DNA from 2 places in the Pseudorhodoplanes sinuspersici genome. Region 2 is predicted to be linked to the other one. Evidence: predicted binding sites of a transcription regulator. Region 2 holds the regulator's gene; the other holds the start of a gene.
What was found. The regulator PhoB, encoded in region 2, activates phosphate uptake and scavenging genes when phosphate is short. The targets are predictions, from matches to a motif close to TGTCATNNANCTGTCAT.
Positions count from the first base shown of each region.

Region 1: CAK95_RS07950 (alkaline phosphatase D family protein) is a predicted target of PhoB. The motif match lies at 11,154-11,170, and genes of this name have one in related genera.

Region 1 is NZ_CP021112.1:1,600,201-1,615,401, forward strand. Features, by position in the region: gene CAK95_RS07910 (SDR family NAD(P)-dependent oxidoreductase) at 146-937, shown strand; gene allB (allantoinase AllB) at 1,284-2,726, shown strand; gene CAK95_RS07920 (ABC transporter ATP-binding protein) at 2,723-3,556, shown strand; gene CAK95_RS07925 (ABC transporter permease) at 3,556-4,329, shown strand; gene CAK95_RS07930 (ABC transporter substrate-binding protein) at 4,358-5,389, shown strand; gene CAK95_RS07935 (amidohydrolase family protein) at 5,425-6,861, shown strand; gene CAK95_RS07940 (VOC family protein) at 7,104-7,535, shown strand; gene CAK95_RS07945 (alkaline phosphatase) at 7,603-9,372, opposite strand; gene CAK95_RS07950 (alkaline phosphatase D family protein) at 9,441-11,021, opposite strand; gene CAK95_RS07955 (pyridoxamine 5'-phosphate oxidase family protein) at 11,256-11,729, shown strand; gene CAK95_RS29865 (hypothetical protein) at 12,004-12,486, opposite strand; gene CAK95_RS29590 (OmpA family protein) at 12,529-13,695, shown strand; gene CAK95_RS07970 (argininosuccinate synthase) at 13,919-15,160, opposite strand.
Region 2 is NZ_CP021112.1:1,171,273-1,186,473, forward strand. Features, by position in the region: gene argF (ornithine carbamoyltransferase) at 1-574, opposite strand, end outside; gene CAK95_RS05855 (aspartate aminotransferase family protein) at 574-1,776, opposite strand; gene CAK95_RS05860 (GcrA family cell cycle regulator) at 2,138-2,638, shown strand; gene phoB (phosphate regulon transcriptional regulator PhoB) at 2,741-3,454, opposite strand; gene phoU (phosphate signaling complex protein PhoU) at 3,466-4,179, opposite strand; gene pstB (phosphate ABC transporter ATP-binding protein PstB) at 4,209-5,012, opposite strand; partial or broken gene pstA (phosphate ABC transporter permease PstA) at 5,048-5,869, opposite strand; partial or broken gene CAK95_RS30285 (DUF3333 domain-containing protein) at 6,407-6,889, opposite strand; gene pstC (phosphate ABC transporter permease subunit PstC) at 6,882-8,249, opposite strand; gene CAK95_RS05890 (PstS family phosphate ABC transporter substrate-binding protein) at 8,382-9,437, opposite strand; gene CAK95_RS05895 (ATP-binding protein) at 9,590-10,840, opposite strand; gene CAK95_RS05900 (lysylphosphatidylglycerol synthase domain-containing protein) at 10,899-11,990, opposite strand; gene CAK95_RS05905 (ABC transporter substrate-binding protein) at 12,279-13,238, opposite strand; gene CAK95_RS05910 (Rieske 2Fe-2S domain-containing protein) at 13,419-14,705, opposite strand; gene CAK95_RS05915 (PDR/VanB family oxidoreductase) at 14,969-15,201, shown strand, end outside.

The sequences.
Region 1 (15,201 bases), 430 kb from region 2:
AGCCCTCTCCCACTGAACTCGGCCTGCCCGAGTTCAGCATCATGACGGGCAAGTCGGGCAGACCCGACTTGCCTCGGGAGAGGGCACGAGATGCCGACACCTGAAAGCGCTGAAACATCCACGAAAAAGACTGCCGGGACATAAAATGGATCTTCAACTCAAAGACAAAGTCACCGTCATCACCGGACCCGCAAAGGGAATGGGCGCTGCGATCACCCTCGCCTTCGCAGCGGAAGGCGCAAAACTCGCCTTGATCGGACGCGACACCAAAGCGATCGAGCCTGTCGCCAGGGAAGCGAAAGACGCCGGCGTCGATGCAATCGTCGTACCCTGCGATCTCACCAAGCCTGATCAATGCGACAAGGCCGCCGATGAAACGCGCAAGGCGTTCGGCCGTATCGACATCCTGGTGAATGTCGCCGGCGGCTCAGGCCCGGTCGGCAAGACCGGCGCCGAGACAACGCCGAACGAATTCGACGAGATCGTTACACTGAACATGAATGGCTGCTTCCACACCATGCGCAGTGTGGTGCCGACGATGATCGCGCAGAAATACGGCAAGATCGTCAATGTCGGCGGCACCTTCGGCATGCGTGGCCGCGCCGGCCGCATGGCCTATTCCGCATCCAAATGGGGCCTGCGCGGCATCACCAAGAGCTTCGCGCTCGAAATCGGCCAGCACAACATCAATGTCAATTGCGTCGCACCCGGCATGGTCGATGGCCCGCGCTTTCGCGACAAGGTCTGCGCCGACATGGCCAGGCGCCTCAACATCACGCTCGAAGAGGCGATGGAGCGGCACGCCGCCGATTACGCCTTGAAGCGCGTCACGCTCGACAAGGATGTGGCCAACGCTTGCCTGTTTCTGGCCAGCGATGTCTCCCGCCAGATCACCGGCGTCGATCTTCCGGTCGATGGCGGCTGGGCGATGTTGTGAGGGGGACGATGATGATCCGCATTGAACACGACGTCGACTGTGTGCTCCCTCCCCTCTTGCTTCGCTTTCTTCACCTCCCCCCGCCGAAGTCGAGTGTTCTCGACTTCGGCCACCGTTCACTTGGTGCAAGTCGGAAACATCCGACTTGCACTGGGGGAGGTCGGCGAGCGCAGCGAGCCGGGAGGGGGGTAAGCAACGAACTTCGCATTTGCATCTCACCCCCCTCCCTAACCCTCCCCCGCAAGGGGGGAGGGAACGCCACTGAGCCAGCGGCGAGATCCTCGGTCGCAATCTTCACGGCAAAGCTCTCAGTTGCTGCCTTGGCATCGCGTCGCGGAGCCGTGCGATGACCGTCACCGCAGACCTCGTCATTCACAACGGCATCGTCGTCACACCGGATTCCGCCGTGCCGGCCAGCATCGCCATCAAGGACGAAAAAATCATCGCCGTCGGTGCTGCCGATGCGATGCCGCCCGCTCAAGAAATTCTCGATGCGAAGGGCCTGCATATCCTGCCCGGCGCGATCGACGTGCATGTCCACTTCCGCGATCCTGGCTATCCCAACAAGGAAGACTGGGAGAGCGGTACGGCCGCCGCAGCTTTCGGCGGCGTGACCACCGTGTTCGACATGCCGAACACCATCCCGCCGACCGGCAATGCAGAAATCCTTGCGGCCAAGCACAAGATCGCCGCGGAAAAAGCGCATGTCGATTTCGGCCTCTATGGGCTGCTTGGCGAAGACACGATCGACAATGTGCCCGATCTCGTCAAAGGCGGCGTGATTGGCTTCAAGCTCTATATGGGCAACACTTTCGGCAAGATCCCCTCGCCGTCAACCGGCGCGATGCTGGAGGCGTTCGAAGTCGTCGCCGAAACCGGCAAGCGCATCTCTCTGCATGCCGAGACCAACACGATCATGGAGCGGCGGCAGACACGGCTGACGCAGGCCGGACGCCATGATCCGCTGGCGCACATCGCTTCGCGTCCGGCTGTGGTTGCAGTCGAGGCCGTCAGCCGCGCTTGCATCCTGTCGGAATGGACCGGCGCACGCATCCACATCCTGCACATCTCGTCCGCCGACGAGCTTCGTCCCTTGCGCGAAGCCAAGGCGCGTGGCGTCGATGTCACCGGCGAGACCTGTCCGCAGTATCTCTTCCTCTCGACCGATGACTATGACCGTTTCGCCGGTGTAATCCGCGTCAATCCACCAGTCCGCGAGAAGGAAAACCAGGAGCCGATCTGGTCGGCTTTAGCCGACGGCACGGTGGACATGATCGCCACCGACCATGCACCGCATACGCCGGAAGAGAAAACACGCAATGACATCTGGGCGGTCGATTGCGGCTTTCCTGGCGTCGAAACACAAATGCCCGCAATGCTGACGGAAGTGAATGCCGGCCGCATGTCGATCAGCGATTATGTGCGCTGGAGCGCCTTCAATCCGGCCAGGACCTGGGGGCTTTATCCACGCAAGGGCGCCATTCAGGTCGGCTCGGATGCCGATATCGCATTGGTCGATCTTGGCCATGCCTGGACGATCGACGATGCCAAGATCCAGTCGCGCTCGAAGATTTCGCCCTGGCATGGCCGCAAGGTGAAGGGCCTGCCGATCCACACCATCGTGCGCGGCCGCTTTGTCATGCGCGACCGCACGCTCGTGCCGGGAACGCGCGGCCATGGACGCTCTGTCCACACCATCCAAGAGATGCCGGCGCCGGATGTCCGCAATGCGGACAAGACGATGAAAGCGGTTACCTCCTCGCACCGATCAGCAGAGAATGCAGCATGACGACGCGGCCCAAACGCCTGCTCCATGACGAGGCCTTCGTCGAGCTTGAGGATGTCGAACTCGTCTATGGACGCGGCGACAAAAGAGTTCAGGCACTCACTGCGACGAACCTGTCGATCGCCAAGGGCGATTTCGTTGCGCTGGTCGGACCGTCCGGCTGCGGCAAATCGACGATTCTGAAACTCGTCACCGGCCTTCTCAAAGCCAGCAAGGGCTATGTCTATGTGTCGGGCCGCGAGGTCGGCGCCGAGCCGATGCGGGTCGGCATGGCCTTTCAGAATCCGACATTGCTGCCGTGGAAGACGATCCGCGACAACGTGATGCTGCCGCTGAAGATCGTGCCGCCGTTCCGGCAGGAATTCCGGCAGAAGCGCAAGACCGAGTTTCGCGATCGCGTCGAAGCCTTGCTCAAGCAGGTTGGTCTTGCCGGCTTCGGCGACAAATATCCCTGGCAATTGTCCGGCGGGATGATGCAACGCGCCTCGCTCTGCCGCGCGCTGATCCATGATCCGCAGCTTCTGATGCTGGACGAACCGTTCGGCGCGCTCGATCAATTCACGCGCGAGGAATTGTGGGCGATCATGCAGGACCTCTGGATGACGCGCAAGCCAACCGTGCTGCTGGTCACGCACGATCTGAAGGAAGCCGGCTTTCTCGCCAACCGCATCTGCGTGATGCAGGCGCGCCCCGGCCGCATCATCGATGACTCCGTCGTCGACTTCGCGCGGCCGCGCAATATCGACATGGCCTATACGCCCGAATTCGTCACCATGACGCAGCGCCTGCGCGAACTGATCATTGCCAACCGCCCGAACAAGGAAGCCGCATAATGAATCCGCAGCTTCGCCGCCGCATCGCCTCGGCCGCTCTGATCATCTGCTTCTTCCTGTTGTGGGAGTTCCTGTGCCGCGCCTTCAACATCAGCGATATCGTGCTGCCGAAACCAAGCCAGATCATCGTCACGCTGATCGAACGCTTTCCGGCGCTATGGCCGCATACGCTGCAGACACTCTATACAACACTGCTGGGCTTCAGCTTCGGCATTCTGATCGGGGTGTTGCTCGGCATTCTGGTCGGATCATCCAGGCTCGCTTATGACGTCGCCTATCCGCTGTTGATCGGTTTCGCCTCGATCCCGAAAGTCGCCGTCGTGCCGATCTTTGTGTTGTGGTTCGGCGCCGGTGCCGTGCCGGCCGTGCTCACCGCGATGATCATGTCGATGTTCCCGATCGTGGTGAATGTCGCGACCGGCCTTGCCACCACCGAGCCCGAGCTCGAGGACGTGATGAAGACATTGCGGGCCAGCAAGCTCGACATTCTCTGGAATGTCGGCCTGCCGCGCGCGATGCCCTATTTCTTCGCCTCGCTGAAAGTGGCGGTGACGCTCGCCTTCGTCGGCGTGGTGCTGTCGGAAACGGTGGCGTCCAACCGCGGCATCGGCAACGTGATGATGATCGCGTCGTCGTCGTTCGACGTGCCGCTGGTGTTCGCCGGTCTGTTCATTCTCGCCATCATGGGTGTGTCGCTCTACGTGATTTTCTCGCTGATCGAGATGCGCATCACCGGCTGGGCCCATCGCAAGGATGAGTTCGCCATTGGTTAAGTGCCAAGTATTTTTTGAGAGGACTATCATGATGATGTTACGCTTGATCGGCGCGCTCGCTTGCTGCGTGTTGTTATTTGTTTCCTCCGCATCCGCGCAGGCCACAAAGATTCGTTTCACGCTCGACTGGAAATTGCAGGGCATCCATGCCTGGTATTACTGGGCCAAGGACAAGGGCTATTTCAAAGCCGAGGGCCTCGACGTCTCGATTGATCAGGGCGAGGGGTCAGCGGCGACTGTGACGCGCATCATGTCCGGCGCCTATGATGCCGGTTTCGGCGACGAAAACGCAGTTATCCAGACGGCCGCGCAGAAGCCGGGCGAGGCCCCGGTGATGGTGTACATGATCTACAGCAGGGCACCTTTCGCCCTTCTCACCAAGGCGGGCAGCGCGGTCAAGACGCCCAAGGATCTCGCCGGCCGCAAGCTCGGCACGCCGCCGGGCGGCGCGTCGTTCAAGCTGCTGCCGCTGCTGGCAAAGAACAACGGCATTGAGGTGTCGTCGATCAACGTCACCAACGTGGCACCTAATCTGCAGGAGCAGATGCTGCTGCAGGGTCAGGTCGATGCGATCGCGGTCTTCACTGCGACCAGCTACATGAATCTCGTCTCGCTGAAGCTGGATCCGGACAAGGACTTCCGCTGGTTGTATTACGCCGATTCCGGGCTCGACCTGTATTCCAACGGCGTGATGGTCTCACCGAAGCTCGCGAAGGAAAAGCCGGAAGCGGTGAAGGGTCTGGTGCGCGCCGTCAATCGCGCGGTCAGGGAGGTGATGGCCGATCCCGACGCCGCTATCGAATTGCTCGCAAAGACCGAGCCGCTGATCAACAAGGACATCGAGAAGCGCCGCCTGCTCTATGTCTACAAGACCCTGATCGATACGCCTGAAGCCCGCAGCGCGGGACTTGGCGATGTCGATGACGCCCGCCTGACCAAGTCGGTCGACATCATCGCGCAGGCCTTCGAGCTGCCACGCAAGCCCGGCGCAAGCGAGGTCTTCGACCGCTCGTTCCTGCCGGCCAAGCCAGAGCGGATGCCTCCGGCCCTCAAGCCGTAACAACCATCGCCTTCACGTTCAGTACCGGAATTGCCATGCGGAAAATCTCTTGCGCCTACGTCCTCGCGGACGCTCACACGCCGCCGGCGGCGGCGCAGGAGATAACTTTGGAGCATGACGGCATCCTCGCTGTCGCCCCCAGCACCGGAACGCCGGACGACATCCTTGCGCTGCCGCCCCTGGTCAACGCCCATGATCATGGACGTGCCGTGCGTGTGAGTTCGATCGGTGGCGCCGGCAAGCCGCTGGAGACGTGGCTCAACTATCTGGCGCTATTTCCGTCGATCGATCCTTATCTCGGCGCGCTCGTCTCGCTGTCCCATAGCGCATTGGGCGGCGTCGGCACGGTGATGATGCATTATACGCGGGCGCAGGGGTTCACGGATCTGCCGAGCGAAGTCACCGCCGTCGCACGCGCGGCCCGCGATGTCGGCATCTGGGTCGGCTTCGCCGTCTCCATGAAAGACCGCAACCCTCTGGTCTACGGGCCGTCCGAACCGGTACTGGCGGCGTTGCCCGCCGATACGCGCGCCGAGATCGAAAACCGTTTCATCCGCGCGCCGCTCAAGCCCGCGGAGTATATCGCGCTGGCCGACGCGGTTCACGATGCCGCTGGCAGCGACGCATTCGAGGTGCAATACGGCCCGAACGGCGTGCAATGGTGCAGCAACGAACTGCTTGAGGCGGTCGCGGATGCATCGCAACGCACCGGCCGCCGCATCCACATGCATCTGCTGGAGACGCGCTATCAGCGCGGCTGGCTCGACCAGAATTATCCCGACGGCGTCGTCAGGTTTCTCGATGCCATCGGCTTCCTGTCGCCGCGTCTGACGCTGGCACACTGCGTCTGGGCCCGCCCCGACGAACTCGAGCTGCTTGCCGCCCGCGGCGTGACCATCGCCGTCAATCACAGTTCGAATCTGCATCTGCGATCCGGCGTGGCGCCGGTGGGGCAGATGGTGAAGGCCGGTGTGCCGGTTGCGCTTGGCGTTGACGCCATTGCGCTCGATGAAGACGACGATGCCCTGCGCGAGATGCGGGTGGCCTCGTTGCTGCAAGCCGGGACCGGTTTCGACGTCAAGGTCACGTGGCAGCAGATCCTGCAGATGGCATTCGGCAACGGCCATCTGAGCGTGATGAACAAAGCCCGCAACGCGGCTCTCGTTCCGGGCGCGCCGGCCGACATTCTGTTGCTCGACTGGTCCCGCATCGACAGCGAGAAACTACGTTCTGATATCGACCCGCTCGGCCTGCTGTTCGGACGCGCAACCGCCCGCGATATCGACGAACTGATCATTGGCGGACGCACCGTCGTCAAGCACGGCTCGGTGACGAACGTGGATTACCCGGCGGCGCGCAAGGAGGTCCTGAACATGATGCGGACGGGCCTCACCAACGACAAGCTCGCAGCCGCCATGCCGGCACTCGAGCAGGCGATTGCCGGGCATTATCACGACGCGCCGTGCTGTTGAGAGGATTGCTTCATCATGCCGATTGCCGAGTCCACCGCATTTCCGGCTATTCTCCCGACGACGCGTCCGGAGGATCTGCGGCCTGCCGCGCGAATACGGCACTCTGAAAGAACTTTATTTGTCGATCTTACGACTTGAGTGAGCGCTCGCTGAAAGAACTTTATTGTCTTTGCACAGCGGGGGCCCATACTCACCACTGCCGCTATAGGTCCCGGCTTTCGCGGGGGCGACTGGAGTGGGTGATGATCGACCATATCGGTTTTCCGGTGTCCGATTACGCGCGCGCCAAAGCGTTCTACTCGCAGGCGCTCGCGCCGCTCGGCTATGCGCTGATCGTGGAAGTGCAGCAGAACGAAAACGATGCGCTGGCCGCTGGCTTCGGTCCCGACGGCGTACCGAATTTCTGGATCGGAAGTGAAGGCGGGCTGGAAAAGCCGCTGCATGTCGCGATCGTTGCGAAAGATCGCGCGGCGGTCGATGCGTTCCACAAGGCTGCGCTGGCGGCTGGCGGCAGAGACAATGGCGCGCCGGGCATTCGCGCGCATTATCATCCAGATTATTATGCCGCCTTCGCGCTCGATCCTGACGGGCACAACATTGAAGCGGTGTGTCACACATCGGCGAAGGAGCCTGCCGTGAGCACGCTGCCGCCCAAGCAATCATCGTACACCTGATTGCCTGACCCGCGAGTCCATGGTCTCGAAAAGCTGGATTGCCGGATTAAGCCCGGCAATGCGGCACTTATTTTGCGGCCGAACCTGAGGTAGCGCTAGCGCCGAGGCCCAATGCTTCCGCCATGATGCGGAACACATCGGTATTTTCCATCTGCCCGCGCACGCGTTCACTGCCAGGCCCCATGGCGGTGAGGACCACGTCCTCGCCCGAATGCACGCTGGCATTGGCCAGCCGCGGCAGATTGCCGAGGCGGAACACAGCGCCCGGGACATCCTTGTAGCGCTCATTGGCCTCGAACGTGCCCGCTTCCTTGCCTGGTACAGTGGGCGCATTCGGATCGTCCAGACGCGGCCGGAACGTCTCATAGTGATCCGGCAGACTGGCCGAGAACATCGCTAAGCGGCGGCTGACATCCACGCGCGACGGATACCCGTCTGCATCCGGCTTGGGATAGTTCGGGAAGCCAGCCTTGGCGTAGATGCGAACACGTTCGCGCATCGGCACATTCGGCGTGCTCGACATGTCGTCATCGATGGTGCCGACGATGCTGACCGGATGATTGTGGTCAGCCAAAACAAGGATCAGCGTGTCGTCGCCATGCGCTTTGGCCCAGTCCTTTACCTGCTTCACCACATTGTCCAACATGATGGTGTCATACACGGCTCGCTCCATATCGAGCAGATGCGTGTATTTGTCGATCATGCCGGACTCGACCATCAGAAAGAAGCCGTTAGGGTTCTGCGACAGAACATCGAGGGCCTTCGTAGTCATCTCCGTCAGGTCAGGCTGATCGGAAAACCGCGTGACGCTGCCGCGCTTGAGGAATTTGCGATCCAATACGCCATCCATGTTGCCGTTATTGAACAAGCCCAGCAGTTGCTTCGTGCCTTGCGGTACGGCTTTCAATTCCGTCGCATTCGATGCGAAGGCGTAACCGGCATCCTTGAACTTCGCGACATAGTCGATTTCATCGCGGCGCTTCGCGCCGGGCGCGCCTTTCGGCAGGAAGTGTGCTGCGCCGCCGCCCATCAGCACATCGGGCTTGCCGGCCAGAAACTGTTCGGTGATCTCGTCAAAGGCGGCACGGCGGCGTGTATGGGCCATCATCGCCGCAGGCGTTGCGTCCTGGATTTCGGTGTTACTGACGATGCCCACGGACATGCCGTTGCGGCGCTTCACGAGGCCTGAAATCGTCTCAACCTTCGGATCGTCGAACGGATTGGCCGACCGATCGGCATAGACGCCCATCGCATTCACGGCCGCCTTGTGACCTGTCGCGAAAGCGCTGGCGGAATTGGCCGAATCGGTAATGATCGAATCCGTTCCGGCTGTGGAGATCAGCGCCATATGCGGCATGTCGTCCATCGCCAGCTTGCCAAAGGCCTTGCCTTCCGAAATCCCCTTCGACAGCAGACGAGCCGCAACACGGTGCGCGGGCGACAAACCGTCGCCGACCAGAAGAATGACATTCTTTGCCTTGCGCGCCGGCGTTTCGTAGACATTCCAGGTGATGTCACGCGATGACGATGGCGTCGTCACCTTGATGGTGTATGTGCCCGGCTTGTCGATCGCGACGTCACGCAAAATCAGCGACGACTGGTCTTTGCCATCTTCTTTTTCGATGAACTGAACCGGCTTGCCCAGCGCCTGTGCGGCATCCGTGCCGTTCACCGTGACCTTCGCGTCCGCCGCTGTGACCAGTCCCGGAAACTCGACTTTGAGGTCGAAGCGCGATCCGGTCAGGATATCGGCCCGGTCGACCGGGTATATTGTTTGAGCATAACCGTTTGTTATTAAAGCGATAATTGCAGCGGTGGACAGCAGAATCCGGCGCATGATTAAGGCCCTCGATCGCGTTTGGGAACGACGCTAGGGACGCTTTGTGACACTCGTATTGCGCTTGGTCAGATTGCTTTTGGCAGCCCCGCCCGCTCGCGGCGCTTCGGCGCGATCGGGATCGACCAAAGGGTCCGATTGTCTACGTCCTTCAGCGAGACCGTCATCATACCGCTCTGGCCGTCGATATCGACCCGGCCGAAAAATTGCAGCCCGAAGCAGGGTGCGAGGTTCTCGCCCTGCTCGGCGCTGCAGCCTTTCTGGAACAGCACCTGCGGCCCGAAGGTGTTGTCGAGCGGCGCCGGTCCCCATGTGCCGGCATGCAACGGCCCCGAGACGAATTCATAGAACGGCTCGAAGTCCTGAAACACGGCGCGATTGGGATCGTAAAAATGTGCAGCCGTGTAATGCATGTCGGCGGTCAGCCACACGGTGTTGACGATGCCGCTGCGACGCATGAAGGAGAGCAGATTGGCGATCTCGTGCTCGCGTCCCTGCGGCGGCCCATCGCTTTGGGCCACCGCATCCGCGCTGACAAGGCCGATCGGCAGGTCCGCGGCGATGACTTTCCATAACGCTTTGGAGCGCGTCAGCGCGCGCTTCAGCCATGCCACTTGCTGGCGCCCCAGCAATTCGGCCGGCGTTGCATCAGCCTTCTTGTCGTAATCATTCGCGCCGCGATAACTGCGCATGTCGATCAGAAATACATCGAGCAGCGGACCATACGCGATCTTGCGATAGACCCGGTCGCCGCTCATCTGCGGTTCGCGCACCGGCATGTATTCGCGGAACGCCTGGCGTCCGCGCGCCGCCAGGAGCGACGCACTGGTTTCAGAATAATGTTTGTCTTTGATCGTTGCACCGGGCCACCAGTCGTTGGTGACTTCATGATCATCCCATTGCGCGATCACCGGGACCTGCGCATTGAACGCGCGCAGATTTTCGTCGAGCAGATTGTATTTGTAGTTGCCACGAAACTCCGACAGCGTTTGTGCGACCACCGATTTGTCTTCGGTCACCACGTTACGCCACAGCGTGCCATCCGGCAGCCTGATCTGCCCTTCCACCGGACAATCGGCATAGATGCTGTCACCCGAATGCAAAAAGAAGTCCGGCCGGTTCTCGTGCATCGTCGCGAAGCCGCGCATGCCGCCGCGCGCTTCATCGATGCCCCAGCCTTGCCCGGCGACGTCGCCCGACCACGTGAACGATATCGAACGGAGCGATGTATCAGGTGTGCGGAAATGCCCGATCTGTGTATCGCTGTAGACCGTCGGAAATGAAAGATCCTGAAAACGCACGCGATAGAAGACGTTTTGCCCCGCCGGCAGATCGTCGATCAGCAGCTTTGCGGTGAAGTCACTTTCCGGCAATGCATCGGCGAACAATGTCTGCTCGATGTCGCGAAAGCTGTCGCTGGTCGCGATATCGACGACCATCCGCGACGGCCGGTCGCTGCGCGACCACACCACTGCGCTGTCGCCCGATATGTCGCCAGACTGAATGCCATGCGTGATCGCCGGCCGATCCGCTGCGCGGCTGAGACCGGGTCGCGCCAATGTGCCGGCGGCGCTCACCAACGATGCGCTTGCCGCTCGCACCAGAAATGTCCGGCGTGAGAGATGCGGCACGCGTATCCTTGCCGGCATTGAGAAATCCCGCGCGAGCCTAGAGGATGGTGCCGAAAAGTGCGAAGCGATTTTCGGACAACATGCTCCAACTTATTAGAGTCGATCGCGCCAGACATTGCCCCTGAACTTTGACAGGGACTCAACGGGAATGCGACACAGTGATGACTCTTCCCGCATTCACGCGGAACGCTTGCTGCGCTCACGTGTTGCCACGCTGAGCTAACATGGACTTTGCGTGAAGGAGTATTCCGAATGAGCAAGGATGCGGAGCGCGTGTGGGATTTGATGGAGAAAATTTCCATCTGCATGCTGGCCAATTGGGACGGCGTGGAACTTCGTTCTCGTCCCATGGGCGCTTTCGTGCGGCGGAAGAACAATGCGGTGTATTTCCTGACCGACGCGCGCCACCACAAAGACGATGACATCAAGAAATATCCGCAGGTGTGCCTCGCCTTTGCCGATCCGGGCAGCCAAAAATTCGTGTCGCTGTCCGGGCACGCCGAAGTTTCGGCAGATCGCACGGCGATCAAGGAGCTATGGTCGACACCGGCCAAGGCCTGGTGGGATTCGCCCGACGATCCCAATATCCGGGTGCTGAAGGTCGTGCCCGATGACGCTCAGTTCTGGGAAGGACCCGGTAAAGTCGTAAGCACGGTGAAGATGGCCGTCGCCGCCATGACCGGCAATCGGCCGGACCTCGGCGACAACAGGAAAGTCGCCATGTGAGGAGGGATTTCCGTCGAGCGACTGTACAATTCTTCCCGCAATGCAAAATCAGATAAAGGGACAATGCTTGCCAGCGCTGTCCGATCGACGCCGCGCGATTCCATCCGAATTTGGCTTGAAACAGGTCACCCTGCGACACCAATGCCCTTCCGCGGCGGGTTTGATGGACAGCCGTTAAGCAAATGGCCACGTCCCCGCCATCGTTCTAGCCCATCACGCTTTTACTAAAACGCAGATCAACTGCGATTCGTTAACGATGGGATGTCCAAGGACTTCATTCACGAACAGCGAGATCAAGATGCGCCTTAAAGGACTGCTCCTTGCCGGAGCCGCCATACCTGCAATCGCCTTCGGGCATCCGTCTATTGCTCAGACCGTTAACCGGAGCGATCTGCCGATCATCCTCGCCCAGAACGACGGCGACAGGAGCAAGGATAAGGATAAAGACAAGAATAAGAACAAAAACGATCGACAGAACCAACGGCAGGAGAACCGGCAAGAACGTCGTGATCAGCGGCAGGGCCAAAAAGAAGAACGTCGCGATCAACGCCAGGAGCAGAAGCAGGAACGAAAAAATCTGCGCCAGGAGCAGCGGCAAAATCAGAGTCAACAGCGCGAAGATCTGCAGAGGCAGCAGAAACAGCAGCAACAGCGGCAGGAGTTGCAGAAACAGCAGCAGCAGCAGCGGCAGGACACGCAGAAGCAGCAACAGCAACAGCGCCAGGAGTTGCAGAGGCGCCAGGACTCGCAGAAACAACAAGACTTGCAGAAGCAGCAGGAGTTGCAAAAGCAGCAAGGCTTGCAAAGGCAGCAAGAGCAGCAGCGCCAGCAGCAGAACCAGCAGCGCGGCGATGACCGGCAGCGGCAGCAGGATCGCCGCGACGATCGCAAGGAAGGCCGCGACGAGCGACGCGATCAGCGGCAGGATGGTCGCGATCAACGGCAGGATACGCGTCAGGACCGCCGGGACGATCGTCAGGACTCACGCCAAGACCGCCGGGATGACCGCCAAGAGTCCCGCCAGGATCGTCGTGACGACAGGCGCGATGACCGCGCACGCCGTATCGACGACCTGCGCAAGGAGCGCCGCGAAAGCCGCGAAGGCAATCGCACCGTCATTCGCGAAGGCGACCGCACCATCATCCGCGAGGGCAACCGCACCTTCATCCGCCGTGACGAGAATGATCGCTTCAACCGGCGCGGCGATGCCCGCATCGAACGCCGTGGCAACGAGATTCGCACCGTCTCACGCCGCAATGGCGTTGACATCATCACCGTGACGGATGCGAACGGCCGCTTGCTCCGCCGCTCGCGCTACGTCAATGGCCGCGAAGTCGTAATCATCGACAATCGTCCGCGCGGAGGCCGCCGCGCGGATGCGTTCTTTGTCGCTCTCCCAGCGCTGGCACTCGGTGCACTCGCGATTCCGCGCGACCGGTACATCGTCGAAGCGGAAAGCGCGCCGCCGGAATATATCTATGGTGCCTTGATGGCGCCGCCGGTCGAGCCGCTGCCGCGGGCCTATACGCTCGACGAAATCCGCTATAGCCCGGAAATCCGCAACCGCATGCCGCGCATCGATCTCGACACCATCACGTTCGATACGGGCTCCTGGGAGGTTTCGCCAGATCAGTATGATCGGCTTGCGCCGATTGCTGACGGCATCAAACGCGCCGTGTCGCAGAATCCGAACGAGGTGTTCCTGATCGAAGGACACACCGATGCGGTTGGCAACGACGAAGACAATCTGTCGCTGTCTGATCGCCGCGCGGAATCAGTGGCGGTGATCCTGACGGATGAATTCCAGATCCCGCCGGAGAACCTGACGACACAGGGTTATGGCGAGCAGCAATTGAAGGTGCCAAGCGACGGACCCGAGCGGGCCAATCGCCGCGTCACCGTTCGCCGCATCACGCCGCTGCTGCAGCAGGGCCAGCTCGATGCCGGCGCACCGCCTCCGCAGTAATAGTTTACAAATGCAAATGGCCGGGCATTGCCCGGCCATTTTATTTGCGGTGTTGTTCGCAACAATGACGTTGCGGTCTTAACCTCCCCCTGCAAGGGGGAGGTCGACTGCCGCAAGTGAAACGCGGCAGTCGAGTGGGAGTCATCTCAGAATTTCAGAGACCCTCCCTGACCCTCACCCTTGCAGGGGGAGGGAAAGAAAGAGACGCCCCCGACAATGACAATCACAGCCCGCGCTTCTTCTTGCGCTGTCCGAGCGTCCGCAGCCGCAGCGCATTCAGCCGGATGAAGCCTTCGGCGTCGCGATGGTCATAAGCCACCGCACCTTCTTCGAAGGTGACCAGGTCCTGATCGTAGAGTGAATACGGGCTTTCGCGTCCGATCACCCAGGCGCTGCCCTTGTAAAGCTTCAGCGTCACGCGACCGGTCACATGCTCCTGTGACTTGTCGATCGCCGCCTGGAGCATCTCGCGCTCCGGCGTGAACCAGAAGCCATTGTAGATCATCTCGGCATAATTCGGCATCAGCTCATCCTTGAGATGGCCGGCGCCGCGATCGAGCGTGATGCTTTCAATGCCGCGATGCGCCGCGAGCAGAATCGTGCCGCCTGGCGTCTCATACATGCCGCGCGACTTCATGCCGACGAAACGATTCTCGACGAGATCGAGCCGGCCGATGCCATTCAACTTGCCGAGATCGTTGAGCGCCTTCAGCAAAGTTGCCGGCGACATCTTTTTGCCGTCGATAGCGACCGGATCGCCCTTTTCGAAATCGATGGTGATGACAGTCGGTTTGTCCGGCGCGGTCACCGGATCATCGGTGCGCGAATAGACATAATCCGGCACTTCCTGCGACGGGTCTTCCAGCACCTTGCCTTCAGATGACGCATGCAGAAGATTGGCGTCGACCGAGAACGGCGCTTCGCCGCGCTTGTCCTTGGCGATCGGAATCTGATGCATCTCGGCGAAGGCAATTAGTTGCTCGCGCGAGCGCAGATCCCATTCCCGCCATGGCGCGATGATGGTGATATCCGGTTTCAGCGCGTAATAGCTGAGCTCGAAACGGACCTGATCGTTGCCCTTGCCGGTGGCGCCATGACAGACCGCATCGGCGCCGACCTGTTCGGCGATCTCGATCTGCTTCTTGGCGATCAGCGGCCGCGCGATCGAAGTGCCAAGGAGATATTGCCCCTCATAGACCGTGTTGGCCCGGAACATCGGGAACACGTAGTCGCGGACGAATTCCTCGCGCAGGTCCTCGATGAAGATGTTTTCCGGCTTGATGCCGAGCAGCACCGCCTTGGCGCGCGCGGGCTCCAGCTCCTCGCCCTGGCCGAGGTCGGCGGTGAAAGTCACCACCTCGCAGCCATAGGTGGTCTGCAGCCACTTCAGAATGATCGAGGTGTCGAGGCCGCCGGAATAGGCCAGCACGACCTTCTTCACGTCCTTTTTGGGCTTGTCCGCCATGAAAATCCGTCCCGTTCGCGTCAAAAGATCGGCGCGCGACC
Region 2 (15,201 bases):
GCGGCGCCAGTTCCGGCGGGGTCGCCACATTGAGGCGGAAATCGAACCGCTCGGCGGCATGCATCCACGAGACCAGCACGTTATTGGCATCGCCGGTCCAGGCGACGGTCCTGTTCTTGATCGCACCGAGATGCTCTTCGAAGGTCATCACATCGGCCATCACCTGGCAGGGATGCGACCGTCTGCTCAGACCGTTGATCACCGGCACGGTTGCGTATTCCGCCATCTCGGTAATGAGATCGTGCTCCAGCGTGCGGATCATCACCGCATCGACGAAGCGCGACATCACCCGCGCCGTATCGGGAATGGATTCGCCGCGGCCGAGTTGCATCTCCGCCCCGGTCAGCATGACCACGTCACCGCCAAGCTGCCGCATCGCGACCTCAAACGAGATGCGCGTACGGGTCGAGGGCTTGTCGAAAATCATGGCCAGAGTCTGACTGGCCAGCGGACGCTTGGCTCTCGTGCCGCCTTTCGATTTCTTCATGGCGCGCGCGGACGCGATAATCGCCCGCAGATCGGCCGACGGGACATCGATCAGATCGATGAAGTGGCGAAGTTTGTGCTTGGCCATCACGATGCAACCTTGTTGGCTGATGGCTGATGGGCGGTGAGGCGTGTACAGGCCCGGTCGATCATGCCGATGGCTTCGGCAATGTCGTCCTCGCTGATGATCAGCGGTGGCAACAGACGCACCACGTTATCGCCGGCCGCGACGGTCAGCAGCTTTTCGGCGCGGCAAGCGGCGACAAGGTCGCCGTTCGGCACGACGCTGCGCAGACCGATCAGCAGACCTTCGCCGCGCACTTCGGAAATGATCGACGCATGGCGATCCTTAAGCTCCGCCAGCCGCTGTTTCAGCAGCAGCGCCATCTTGCGCGAATGATCGAGGAAGCCGGGCGCCAGCACGACATCGAGTACGGCATTGCCGACACGCGTCGCCAGCGGATTGCCGCCGAAGGTCGAGCCATGCGTGCCCACGGTCATGCCCTTTGCCGCTTCGCTGGTCGCAAGGCATGCGCCGATCGGGAAACCGCCGCCGAGCGCCTTGGCCAGCGCCATGATGTCGGGAGAAATGCCGCTGCGCTGATAGCCGAACAATTCGCCGGTGCGGCCGAGACCGGTCTGCACTTCGTCGAAGACCAGCATCAAACCGTGCTCGTCGCACAGCTCGCGCATCGCCCGCATGAATTCACCCGGGACGACGCGCACGCCGCCTTCGCCCTGCACCGGCTCCATGATGATCGCCGCAGTTTCCGGCGTGATCGCCTTCTTCACTGCGTCGAGATCGCCGAAGGCAACCTGTGTGAAGCCGCCGGCCACGGGGCCGAAGCCTTCAAGATATTTCTGCTGGCCGCCGGCGGCGAGCGTCGCCAGCGTGCGGCCATGGAAGGCGCCTTCGAACGTAATGATGCCGACGCGTTCGGGCTGGCCATTGGCCGCATGGAATTTGCGCGCGGTCTTGATCGCCGCTTCCATCGCCTCCGCGCCGGAATTGGCGAAAAAGACCACATCGGCAAAGCTCGCGCTGCACAGACGCTTGGCGAGCTTTTCAGCCTCCGGCATCTGGAACAGGTTCGAGACGTGCCAGAGCTTGTGAGCCTGGTCGGTCAGCGCTTCCACGAGGACAGGATGCGCATGACCCAGCACATTGACGGCAACGCCGGACGAGAAATCCAGATAGCGCTCTCCCGTCGTGGCCGTGAGCCACACCCCTTCTCCCCGCTCAAAAGCGAGTTCGGCACGGGCGTAAGTCGGCAGAAGATGTGAGAGCACGGCGATGGTCCGGCAGAATTTGCGTCCCAAGACGCAGAACAAAAACGAAATATGCCGCCCCGGCGGGCGGCACTTATGCACATTCTAGGTGTGCTCCCCCCGCTGTCAACACACGCGAACGGTAATGCAATGCCGCATTTCGTTGAATAAAGCGAGGAAATGAACACCTTTATGGGGATGTGGCTTCGCGGACTCTTGCGGCCGAGTCCAGCCATCTTGTAGTGTCCCATCTGTCGGATACGACATCTCGTGCGGCGGACCTAAATTCAAATCTACCAGTGGTGTGCGTAGCGTCGGCGGCTTTGCGCTGCCCGATGAGGGATTCGGATTCCGCGAACACCATGCTGACAGGAGAGGCTCAATGACGTGGACGGACGAACGGGTCGAGCAACTCAAAAAGCTCTGGTCGGATGGCCTTTCAGCCAGCCAGATCGCGGCGGAACTCGGCGGAATTACCCGGAATGCGGTGATCGGCAAGGTCCACCGTCTCGGGCTTTCCGGACGGACAAAGGCGCCCTCGGCCAGCGCGCCGCGGCCGCGCAAGCCACGAACGACCCATATGCTGAGGGTCGCAAGACCCGTGGTCCGGGGGAATACGGCCCTGGCGCATGCCTACGCCTATGACTACGAAGTCGAGCCCGAACAGGCGCCGGTCGAAAATGTCGTTCCGATGGGCCAGCGCCGCACCTTGCTCGAGCTCAACGAACAGACCTGCCGGTGGCCGATCGGCGACCCCGCGACCCAGGACTTCTATTTCTGCGGCGGCCATGCACTGACCAGCCTGCCCTATTGCGCCTATCACTCGCGCATCGCCTATCAGCCGCCGGCGGCGCGGCGCGACAAGCGGCCGGCCCATCGCTGAGCATCGCGGCGGACGAGCAGACGAAAGAAAACGCCCCGGACCACAATCCGGGGCGTTTCTTTTTCAGATCATGCGGGTTCAGCGATAGCGCGGATCTATCGATCAGCTCGCCTTGCCGAAGCGATCGTCGATCGAATAGCCCGAGCCACGCACGGTCCGGATCGGATCGCCGTCACGGCCGCGATTGAGCGCCTTGCGCAGCCGACCGACATGCACATCGACCGTGCGTTCGTCGATATAGACTTCGCTGCCCCAGACGCCGTCGAGCAACTGCTCGCGCGTGAAAACGCGGCCCGGACGCTCCATCAGAAATTCCAGCAACCGGAATTCCGTCGGCCCAAGATCCACATCACGGCCACCACGCGAGACCCGCTTCTTCACCCGGTCAAGCTCGATCTCGCCGAGCGTCAGAATATCGGCCAGCCGTTCCGGCCGGGACCGGCGCAGCAGGGCGCGAATACGCGCCACAAGTTCCGGCACCGAAAACGGCTTGGTGACGTAATCGTCCGCACCGGTCGACAGACCGCGCACGCGCTCGCTCTCCTCGCCGCGCGCGGTCAGCATGATGATCGGCATCGACTTGGTTTCAGGGCGCGTCCGCAACCGCCGGCACAGCTCGATTCCCGAGAGACCCGGCAACATCCAGTCGAGCACGACAAGGTCTGGCGTGCTTTCCCGCAGCCGCGTATCGGCATCGTCGCCGCGGGTCACGGTTTCGACCTCGTAACCCTCGGTCTCAAGATTATAGCGCAACAGGAGAGAAAGCGGTTCCTCGTCTTCGACAATCAGGATGCGCGCATTCGGTCCACTCATCATCAGCGTCTCATTCAGCCTTGGATGCCGACGGGCGCAAAGCTGGTGGTGTCGGCTTTCGGACGTTCGAGCGTCAACGGCTCGCCCTTCATCATGTAATGCACCGTCTCGGCGATATTGGTCGCATGATCGCCCATCCGCTCGATATTCTTGGCCGAGAACAGAAGATGGATGCAGAAGGTGATGTTGCGCGGGTCTTCCATCATATAGGTCAGCAATTCGCGGAACAGCGACACGCACATCGCATCGATTTCCTCGTCACGCTTCCACACCTCCATCGCATCGTCGATGTTGCGGGCGGCATAGGCATCCAGCACCCGCTTGAGCTGGGTCAGAACCAGCGTGCCCATATGTTCGACGCCGCGGATCAGCTTCAGCGAGGGGTATTCGCCATTGAGATCCAGCACCCGCTTGCTGATATTCTTGGCCAGGTCGCCGATCCGCTCGATCTCGTTGGCGACGCGCATTGCGCCGACGACCTCGCGCAGGTCGACCGCCATCGGCTGGCGGCGCGCAATCGTCAGAACCGCCTTTTCCTCGATTTCCCGCTGAAGGGTGTCAACCTGCTCGTCCGATGCGATCACCTTGAGCGCCGTGGTCGTATCCCGGCGCGTCAGAGCGTGAACCGACTCGGCAATTTCCTTCTCGGCGAGGCCGCCCATTTCGGCGACCATGCGATTGAGTTCCTGCAGGTCGGCGTCGAAGGCCTTGGTAATATGGTTAGACATTGTCTCGTCCTCGCTCTTGCAGCGGCCGGTCAGCCGAAGCGACCGGTGATGTAATCCTGTGTCCGACGATCATGTGGTGTCGTGAAGACCGTTTCTGTAGGGCCCTCCTCCACCAGATTGCCGAGATGGAAGAAAGCGGTCCGCTGCGATACGCGGGCGGCCTGCTGCATCGAGTGGGTCACGATGATGATCGTGAAGTTCTGCCTCAATTCGTCGATCAGCTCTTCGATACGCGCGGTCGCGATCGGATCGAGCGCCGAACACGGCTCGTCCATCAGGATCACTTCCGGACCCACAGCGATCGCCCGGGCGATGCAAAGACGCTGCTGCTGACCGCCGGAAAGCCCGGTGCCAGGATCGGACAAGCGATCCTTCACCTCTTCGTAAAGACCGGCCCTTTTCAGACTGGCGGTGACGATTTCGTCGAGATCGGCCTTCGAGCGGGCCATGCCGTGAATGCGGGGACCATAGGCCACGTTCTCGTAGATCGACTTCGGGAACGGATTCGGCTTCTGGAACACCATGCCGACACGCGCACGCAACTGCACAACATCGAGGGATTTGTCATAGATATCGAGATTGTCGATCTCGATATTGCCCGTCACCCGCGCCGACGGGATGGTGTCGTTCATGCGGTTGATGCAACGCAGGAAGGTCGACTTGCCGCAACCCGACGGTCCGATGAATGCCATCACCGAGCGCTCGGGAATATCGACACTGACATCCTTCAAGGCGTGCTTGTCGCCGTAATAGACGTTGACGTTGCGTGCGACCACTTTGGCCGGCGCCTTCGCAGCATCGGCCACAACAGCATCGGCTGCGGGTTTAACCATGGCATTCATAGCCAGCATCTCCAACTCCCGATTTCTTACCAGCGCCGCTCGAAGCGTTTACGCAGGATGATTGCAGTACCGTTCATGACAAACAGGAAGGCCAGAAGCACCATGATCGCAGCGGCGGTGCGCGCCTGGAAACCGATTTCCGGCAAATCAGACCACAGATAGATTTGAACCGGCATCACTGTCGCAGATTGAAAGATGCTGGTGGCAGGCTCGACGATGAACGCGACCATGCCGATCATGAGGAGCGGCGCAGTCTCGCCGAGCGCATGCGCCATGCCGATGATCGTGCCGGTCATGATGCCCGGCATCGCCAGCGGCAGAACATGGTGGAAGATCGCCTGCTGTTTCGAGGCGCCAATGCCGAGGGCAGCCTCCTTGATGGAGGGTGGAACCGCCTTCAAGGCAGCACGCGATGCGATGATGATCGTCGGCAGCACCAGCAGCGCCAGGACCAGGCCGCCCACCAATGGCGCGGAGCGCGGCAGTCCGAAGAAATTGAGGAATACGGCGAGGCCCAGCAGGCCGAACACGATCGAAGGCACCGCAGCAAGATTGTTGATGTTGACCTCGATGATTTCGGTCAGCCAGTTCTTCGGCGCGAATTCTTCCAGGTAGATCGCGCCAGCGACACCAAGCGGAAGGCACAGCACCAGCGTCACGAGCAGGGTCAGCGCCGAACCCACAAGCGCACCCCGAATACCCGCCAGTTCCGGCTCGCGGCTATCGCCGGAGGAGAAGAACCGCCAGTTGAACTGGCTCTGGACAAGACCTCTTTCCTTCAGCACATCGAGCCAAGTCACCACGCGGTCGTTGAGGCGACGGCTGCCTTCCGGCGTCTGATAGTTCACGATTTGCCATGCGCCGGGCGCCGCAGGATCGGCCGAGCTCAGCGAGATCAAGGTGTCGCCCTTCACGCCATCCCCGCTGACGTCCGTAACCTTCACGACACCGCCATTGATCGCGATGAGAAGGCTCGGCATGCGATCGGTGATCGGCTCCGGCGCGGTCGGGTTCTTGTAACGCTGCTCCAGCGCGGCGACGTCCTCCCGCAATTCCTTCGCACGGCCAGACAGCGACGTCGCCTCCTCCGTGGCTGCCGCCAACTGAGATTCAAGCGCAGCGACTCGAGAAGCGTTATTGGCGCTTTTTGCCGCCGCAATGTCGGCTTCGAGCCCCTTTGCGCGCGTTTCGGCACTTGTTGCAAAACCCTGCAGGCGCTCGGCCTCACGCGCTTCATTGCGCGCCTGTGTTGTCAGTGCTTGCTTGACCAGCGCAAGCGCATTGGCGAAGTCGTTCGAGGTCGACTTGATCTCGATTTCACCGGACGTTCCACTCGGCGTGGCGGTGCCGAGGCCTGCGGCTTTGACCACCTTGGTGCCGATGCCTTTGAAATAAAGGTCGCCGTCGGACGACATCAGGACCGGCACGGTGACGGTCTGGCCGATGAGCGAAGGATCGGCGACGACACGCTCGCGCAGGTAATCGGACGCTCCCGATGACAGGATGCTGTCGAGCTGTCGCCGCGCCGTACGATCCTTGGCATCCGGGAACTCCGCCCTCAAAGCGTTGCGGACAAGCGCCTGGAAATCACCCGCACGAATATCGTCCGGGTTTCGCGATCCTTTCGGATCGATCTCTGCCGGATCAATGTTGACGTTCAGCTGGAGCGAGTTCTGCGTGAAGGCCGGAAGGCCTTTCACAATGATGTCGGTCAGAACGACCACCAGGAATATCGCCGTGAGCCCGATCGCGGCGAGACCATAGAAACGGAACCGGGCCTCGGCGCGATATCGTGCCTTGACGCGCGCTCTTGCAGCGTCGGTTCCGAGATCGATCGTGCGAACTCCGGAAAGGGTCGTATCAGTCATATTGTTCTCGATATCGCTTCACGATCTGCATCGCGATCACATTGAGTGCGAGTGTGAAGAAGAAGAGGACGAAGCCCAGAGCGAAGGCCGCCAGCGTCTTGGCGCTGTCGAATTCCTGGTCGCCGACAAGGATCGTCTTGATCTGCACGGTAAAGGTCGTCACCGCTTCGAGCGGATTGAAGGTGAGGTTGGCCGCGAGACCTGCAGCCATCACCACGATCATGGTTTCGCCGACCGCGCGGCTGATGGCGAGCATGAAAGCTGACACGATGCCGGGCAGCGCAGCCGGCAACACCACCTTTTTGATCGTTTCCGATCTCGTCGCGCCCATGCCATAGGACCCATCGCGCAACGATTGCGGCACCGCGTTGATCACGTCGTCGGACAGGGATGACACGAACGGGATGATCATCATGCCCATGACGATACCCGCGGCCAGCGCGCTTTCGGAGGCGACATTCAAACCGATGGATTCGCCAGCGCCTCGGACCCACGGCGCAAGGCTGAGCGCAGCGAAGAAGCCGAGCACCACCGTCGGAATACCGGCGAGGATTTCGAGAATGGGCTTTGCGAAAGCGCGAAAACGCGGCGTGGCGTATTCGGCCATGTATATGGCTGCAAACAAACCGACCGGACCTGCAATCAGCATCGCAATCGTGGTGATCAGGAGGGTGCCTGCGACCAGCGGCACGATGCCGAAGGCGCCTGAGGAGCCGACCTGATCCTCACGGATGGCGGTTTGCGGGCTCCAATGCGTCCCAAACAGGAAGTCCAGCGGAGAGACCTTCTGGAAGAATCGAATGGTCTCGAACAAAACCGAGAACAGGATACCGATGGTCGTCAGAACCGCCACGCATGCCGCGGCCAGCAGCACGTATTTGACAACGGTCTCGACATTATTGCGGGCACGGAACTCCGCCGACAGCATACGGAATGCGTATGCGATGCCGAGAAGGCCGAAAATCCAGCCGGCCCCGAGGATCAATGTATTGGTCCAGGACCGCAGCGACGTATAAACATCGGCTGCATTTTTCAGCGCAACACTCGGCTGCCCGGGGTAATTGCCGGACGCGACGGCCAGGATGTCGCGCATCGCCGCGCCGCGCTTGAGATCGTCGTCGAGCAGATTGGGGTCCAGCGCACTGATGGCTTGCGTATTCACGATCTTGTCGGCGATCGGAACCGCGACAAGGAAGATCAGCAGCATCGGGATCAGCACGCTGATCACCACGAAGGCGCCGTGATAAACCGGACGCGAATGCAGCTGGACGTTGCCGCCCGCAACGACCGCGCGCGAGCGCCCGAGAAAATAACCAGCGATCACCAGGACCGCGAGGCCGAGGAAATACAGCGACGTCATGGCCTCAACACCCCCCGGAAAAAACCGGCTTCGTACCTGATATCGATAGGACAGTTATCATTGCGGGCCTTTATCGGCTTCGCTTCGTTGAAGAGAGCGGCCGCGCAACCTGCGCGACCGCTCAATTGTCGCTTATGAACCGAGCGCGTCAGCCGACACAGGCTTCATGTCGGTGATCGACTTGCGCACCGCGTCTGCTTCCGCCTTCGGCAGGGTCACAAGACCTTTCTTGGCGAGATAGCCATCTTCGCCGATCGCTTTCGGGGAAACATATTCGACCGCAAACTTGTCGATGCCCGGCACGATGCCGACATGGGCCTTCTTCAGATAGACATACATCCGGCGAGCGCCCGGATATTTGCCGCTCGTGATGTTGTCGAATTCCGGCTCGGAGCCGTTGAGCGGCACGCCACGCAGCTTCGCGGCATTCTCTTCCAGGAAGGAATAGCCGAACACGCCGAAGGCATTCTTGTTCTGCTCCAGCTTGGCGACGATCAGATTGTCGTTCTCACCGGCTTCGACGTAAACGCCGTCTTCGCGAAGCGTTTTCCAAACCGAGTCAAACGCCTTCGGATCCGACTTCTTCAGTTGTGCAAGAGCGGGGATCTGCTCGGCGCCCTTTTCAAGAAGCAGCTCATGGAACGAGTCACGGGTGCCGGAGGTCGGCGGAGGACCAAGCACTTCGATCTTGAAGTTCGGCAGCGACTTGTCGATGTCGGACCAGTTCTTGTTCGGGTTCGGGATCAGTTTTCCGTCCGGTCCGGGAACCTGCTTCGCAACAGCCAGCAGCAATTGCGGGAGCGTCAGCTTGATCGGCGTGCCCTGCTTCGACTGAGCAATGGTCAGGCCGTCGAAGCCGATATTGATCTCGACGACGTCCTTGACGCCGTTCTTCTGGCACATGTCCAGTTCGGTCTTCTTCATGCGGCGCGAGGCATTGGTCGCGTCCGGATGCTCCTCGCCGACGCCAGCGCAGAACAGCTTCATGCCGCCACCGGTTCCGGTGGATTCGACGACCGGAGTCTTCACGCCGCCGGTCTTACCGAGCTGCTCGGCAACGGCTGTGGTGAACGGATAAACGGTGGACGAACCGACGATACGGATCTGGTCGCGAGCTTGGGCAGTGCCGGCAACGAGCATACCGGCCGCCACGAGCGCAAAGGCGCTGGCGAAGGTCTGGGGTTTCAAAGCATCTCTCCTTCGAGTTTGTGCGGGGCGGTCGGCATTGGAAATGAAAAAGGGGAAGACCAACCCGGTTGCACCCCGTCAGCTAGGGTGACATGCCTTCGGTTCTATGACGGCCAGATGACACCTGAATGACAATGTAACTTATTGAAAAATCAGCTATTTTTTCGCGTTGCCGGCATTAGGCCTGTGGACATCGGCAACCGGACGGTAAAAGTCGCCCCCTCGCCCGACCGGCTCTCGATATTCAGCCGGCCGCGATGGCGGTTCATGATGTGCTTGACCAAAGCGAGCCCGAGACCGGTCCCCCCCTGCGCCCGACTCTCGGTCACGTCCACGCGATAGAAGCGCTCGGTCAGCCGCGGCAGATGCTCGCCGGAAATGCCGGGGCCGTAATCGCGCACCGCCGCGACCGCTTCCTCGCCGCCACTGACATTGAACGCGCGCGACAGGGTAATTTCCACGCGCTTGCCCGACGCCCCGTATTTCAGAGCATTCTCGATCAGGTTTTCGAACACCCGCGTCAGCTCGTCCCGGTCGCCGGACACCACCAGCGGCTCCTTGGGCGCGGAAACGGTAACGGTCACGCCGCGGTCCCGTGCCAGCATCTGCAGCGCATCGACCACCTGGCGAATGATCGGCAGCAATTCCACCGGCGTCTGCGGACGCACATGCGCAGACAGCTCGATCCGCGACAACGACAGGAGATCGTCGATCAGCCGCGCCATGCGTTTGGCCTGCGCCTCCATGATGTCGAGGAAACGCTCCCGCGCGGCGGTATCGTTGCGCGCCGGCCCTTTCAGCGTCTCGATGAAACCCGAAAGCGCCGCGAGCGGGGTGCGCAATTCGTGGCTGGCATTGGCGACGAAATCGACCCGCATTTCCTCGACCCGCCGGATCGGCGAGAGATCGCGAAACGTCAGCAACAGGCGCTGGGTCGAGCGCCCCGCATGCCCGTCCTCATCCGGCATCGGTGTGACGATGACTTCGAACCACCGCTCGGACGGAACGCGCTCGGCAAACTCGGCGCGTTCGGGCCGACGGCTCACGCCAGCCCGCCGCACCGCATCGACCACCTCCGGAATGCGCAAGGCCAGCATGGCCAGTTCGCCCGGCCGGAGCGAAGGGGCGATGGTGCTGGCCATCGCATTCAGCGTCACAACGCGCCCATCCGTATCCAGCAGAATGGTCGGATCCGGAAGCGCCCCGATCACGTCGGCGAGGAAATGATCGTCCTGCGGTATGGGGAGGGCGTTGCCACTTGCGGCACTATCGTTGCTCGCCTGCAGCCGGCTGAAATACCATGCAGCAACCGCAAGGATGACGAGTGCAGGAACGGCCAGCGCCGGGCGCAGACCTCCGCTGAACAGCGGCACAGCGATAGTGACGGCTGCAATCGCCGCCATGATCCACGGGCCGTATCGGCCGAACTTTTTGCCCAGCCCTACTATTGAAGGCCTCGGATCACTGCTTTGGTCCATTACCGTGGGACGGCCTTTGACCGGCGCCGCCGCTGCTCGCAATCGTTTCACGTTCCTTCGGTTCTACCAGCACATCGGCGGTGATGGTTGCAAGGGGTGGAACGCGCGTCGTGTAAAGTCCTTTGATGATTTCGCGCCCGCCAAGGATCGCAAGCGCGAGTGCGAACGGGATGATGTAGTAAAGCAGCCGAAACAGCAGCAGACTGGCCAGCAGTTGTTCCTTGTCGAATTGCCACAACGCCACCAGCATTGCGGCATCGAACACGCCAAGACCGCCGGGCGAATGGCTCGCAAAGCCAAGCAGCGTTGCGGCAACGAAGATCACCGACAACGTGATGAAACTGATATGCGGCTCATCCGGCAACAAAAGATACATCGCGGCGGCACAGCAGGCGAGATCGACGATGCCGATGACGATCTGTAGAAGGGTCAACGGCCCGCCCGGCAAGGTGACTTTCCAGCCGCTGCGGCCGATCACGCGCGGGCGCCGCCAGACCCAGGCCACATAGGCAACAAGAACGATCAGGACCACGACGGCCAAGACCCGGTTGAACCAAGGCGGCACCTGATTGATGGCGCTCGCCGCTTCCGGCGCATAAAAGATACCAAGGCCGAGCACGGTGGCATTGCCGAGCCAGAATGTCAGGCCGGCAATGAAACAGATTTTCGCCACCTCGACCGCGCTGACGCCATGCGCGGAATAGATCCGATAACGCACCGCGCCGCCTGTGAAGACGCTGGCGCCGACATTATGCCCGACGGAATAGCTGGTGAACCCGGCCAGCGCCGCGGTCGGATAAGGCACATCGCTGCGTCCGATCGTGCGAAGGGCAAACAGATCGTAGAATGTCAGCGTGAAGTAGCCGAAGGCGACGAATAATGCGGCCAGCAGGAAGTCCTTCTCGTCGGTCGCCCGCAACGCCTTGAAGACTTCCTTGATATCGATGTTGTGCAGCATGCGGTACAGGACGACGCCCGCTGCAACAATAATGACGACACTGAGCGCAAAGCCGATCCGGTGCCAGCCGATCTTCTCGCTGATAAAACGCGCCATGGCGCGCAGCATTTCGAGCATTCGCAAAACCCCGCTGCAACGCCGGCCAGTTGCCCTTTGATCAAGATGATTTTGGGTCGAATTGACCCAAAATCATCTTGATCGATTCTCATACGTTAGAGCATGACGTCGTCCGAAAACCGCTTCGCATCCCGGATCAAGTCCGGGACAGGCTTTTTCGGCATCATGCTCTCGCGGGCCGCGATTGCGGGCGAGGTACTAGCAGAAGTCGGGGGGCGCAGGCAAAGCGGACAAAGAGACGGCCGCGGCCTGGATAGGCCGCGGCCGATGCTCGAAAAGCCCGTAATTTCAGCGCGGCGGAATCTGGATCAATTCCCCTAGCTGCTCCTTGGTCAGTTCATTGGGTGTGAATTTCAGCGCCACGGCATCCTTCACGATTTCGTCAAGGCCAGTGATCCGGTCCGGGTTGATCGAATCCTTCGGGAAGAAGTCGTCCCGCGTCCGCCGGGCCTTGGCCTCCGGGATATTCAGCCAGTTCGCGTAAACCTTGAGACCGGCATCGGTGTACATGAAATCGACCGTTTCGCGGTAAGCCTTCATGTAGCGGTCGATCGCGTCCTTCTTCGATTGCAACACCGGCGCTGTGGTCATCAGCAGACGGACGGTCTGGCCTTTGAAGGCCGCGGCATCGTTGCCGCTGGCGAGAATGCGGATCTGCTTCTGGTCGAGTTGATCGAGGCCAAAAGGCGGTGCCGCCCAGCCGATATCGATCTGACCCGACATGACCTGCGTCAAAGTGCCGGGAGGACCACCTGTCGCAGTCGGTTTGGCGGTCAGGCCATACTGCTTCATGAAGGCGGAGACGATGCCATGGGTGGACGACCCGTTGGTCGAATAGGCCAGCGTCCGGCCAGCCGTGTCCTTCAGCGTCTTGATCGGCGAATCGGCTTTGACATACCAGTAGAGATCGGCGGCGCCGGTCGTCTCCGCGCCGATGACGCGGACCGGAGCGCCTTTCGCATAGGCGCTGAGCACGCCCATGATTCCGGCGGCGACACCGATATCGACGCTGCCGGAAATCGCGGCCTGCTGGGTCTCACCCGCGCCCTGGGTGTAGACGATTTCGAGTTCGAGACCGTGCTTCTTGAATATGCCGGCCCGCTGGCCGACCTCGGACACCGATGTGTCCCAGTTGCCGCGTTGCCCGACAGCGAGTTTCAGTTTGTCTTGCGCGTCTGCCGGCGACATGCCGATCAGATAGCCAGCCGCAGCCAGCCCCAGCAAAGGGGCGAGTGCCCGTCTTTTCATTGAAGTCCTCCCAGTGTGAAACGTCTTCTTGATGAGACGTTGGTTGTTATTCTCGCGGTCTCCTCGATTGATGTCATTCCGGGACGCGCGTGAAACGCGCGGGCCCGGAATCCAGTTGAGGGGCGCTGGATTCCGGGTTCGCGGACTTACGTCCGCGCCCCGGAATGACAGTTGAAAGTGTCACGCGACCTTGCTCGCTTCGCTATCGCTAGTGACCGTGAATGTGCGCCAGTTGGTCGATTTGGCGACGATGCTTTCAGACGAGCGGATCTTGGCCTGCGGGATGTGTGGCGTCGTCCTGCCGATGGCGACGCCGGTATCACGCATCTGTCGTGCAGCATCGACCATCAGCTTGCGGAATTCCACCACAGCAAGGTCGCTGGCGCCGAGACGCTCCTTGGTCCGATCTGCAATCGGCCCCATGGTTTCCCACATGACGATATCCTGATTGGGAATCCCCTTGATGCCGGTGAAATCGCCGAGCTGCATCGCCTGACGATCCTGTTTGTAATTGTTGGCCCGGTTACGCAGATTGTTGAACGAGCGATCGAGATCGATGCCCGGCTGCGCGCCATTGAATTTGCGCCACGCTTCCTGATCGATGCCGCCCTTGTCGCTCCAGGCGATGAAGTGAAACACCGTGTTGGTGTCGTCTGCCGGCACCAGGACCGTCGCGACATTGTATGCGTTGTTCGGCGGGATCAGCGCGGTGAATGGCGCGACATACACCGTCACGCGCACATAATCATGCGTGCTGGGATTGGCGATCGGACGGCGAATGGCCGCGTAGTGAAAACCGAAGCTGGTGCGCTCGACCTGCAGCCGCGGTGCCTTGTCGGTGGAGGGACGCAGCCAATGCGTATCGACGGCCTTCGCCGCATCGACCTTGGCCGGCTTCATGTCCGACGAATGCAGGCTGGATGAATGCGCCGAATCGATTTGCCCTTCCAGGATCTGCGCCCAGTTGCAGCCGACATGAATCTTCACGATCGAGACCCGCGTATCTTCATGCGGCGCGAAAGCCGGCGGCTCGAACTCCGGCATCGTTTCCGCCGGCCCCATATAGGTCCAGACGAAGCCGCCCCATTCGCGCGCCGGATAGGCCTTGATCTTCACCTTTTCGGCGAAACCGCTCTCCGGCGGCTCCGAGGTCATTTCGATGACGTTGCCTTCAACGTCCATTTTCCAGCCGTGATAGAGGCAGCGCAGCCCGCATTCCTCGTTGCGGCCGAAGGCCAGCGACACCCGGCGGTGCGGACAATATTCATCGATGATGCCAAGCCGCCCGTCGCTGTCGCGGAACACGACTAGGTCTTCGCCCAGCAGCCGAACTTTCAGCGGCGGCCCGTCTGGCTCGGCCACCTCCTCGATCAGGCAGGCCGGCATCCAGTGCCGCCGCATGATCTGCCCCATCGGGGCGTCACCCTCGACGCGACACAAAAGGTCGTTTTCTTCACTCGTCATCATGGGCGCCTCCGGTCGGCTAAATAATATTAGCTCTCTAAGTTTTTATCCTATAATAATTCCGGACTGTTTGTCGAGACGCCCTCGATATGATTGTGCGTCCCAATAAAATTTGCGACCAAGGGACGCCGGGACCCCAGAGCATGATGCCGAAATTGCGTAGCGGTTTTCGGACGAAATCATGCTCTAACGTGTTGGAATCGATCACGTTTATGAATTTGGATCGTTCGATCCAAATTCATCGTGGTCTAAGCGACTGATGGACAATGAATAGCGCCCTGCTTGCCGACATTCCCGTTCAGATCACACGCGCCGAGGAAATCGCCGATGGCATCCATCTGTTCGAGATGCGCTGCAAGGACGGCAGCGACTTGCCGGCTTTCACCGCCGGCTCGCACATCAATCTGCGGGTGCCGAACGGTCTCGTGCGGAAATATTCGTTGTGCAGCGATCCGGCGGACCGGAGCCACTATCGCGTCGCGATCAAGCGTGAAGACAA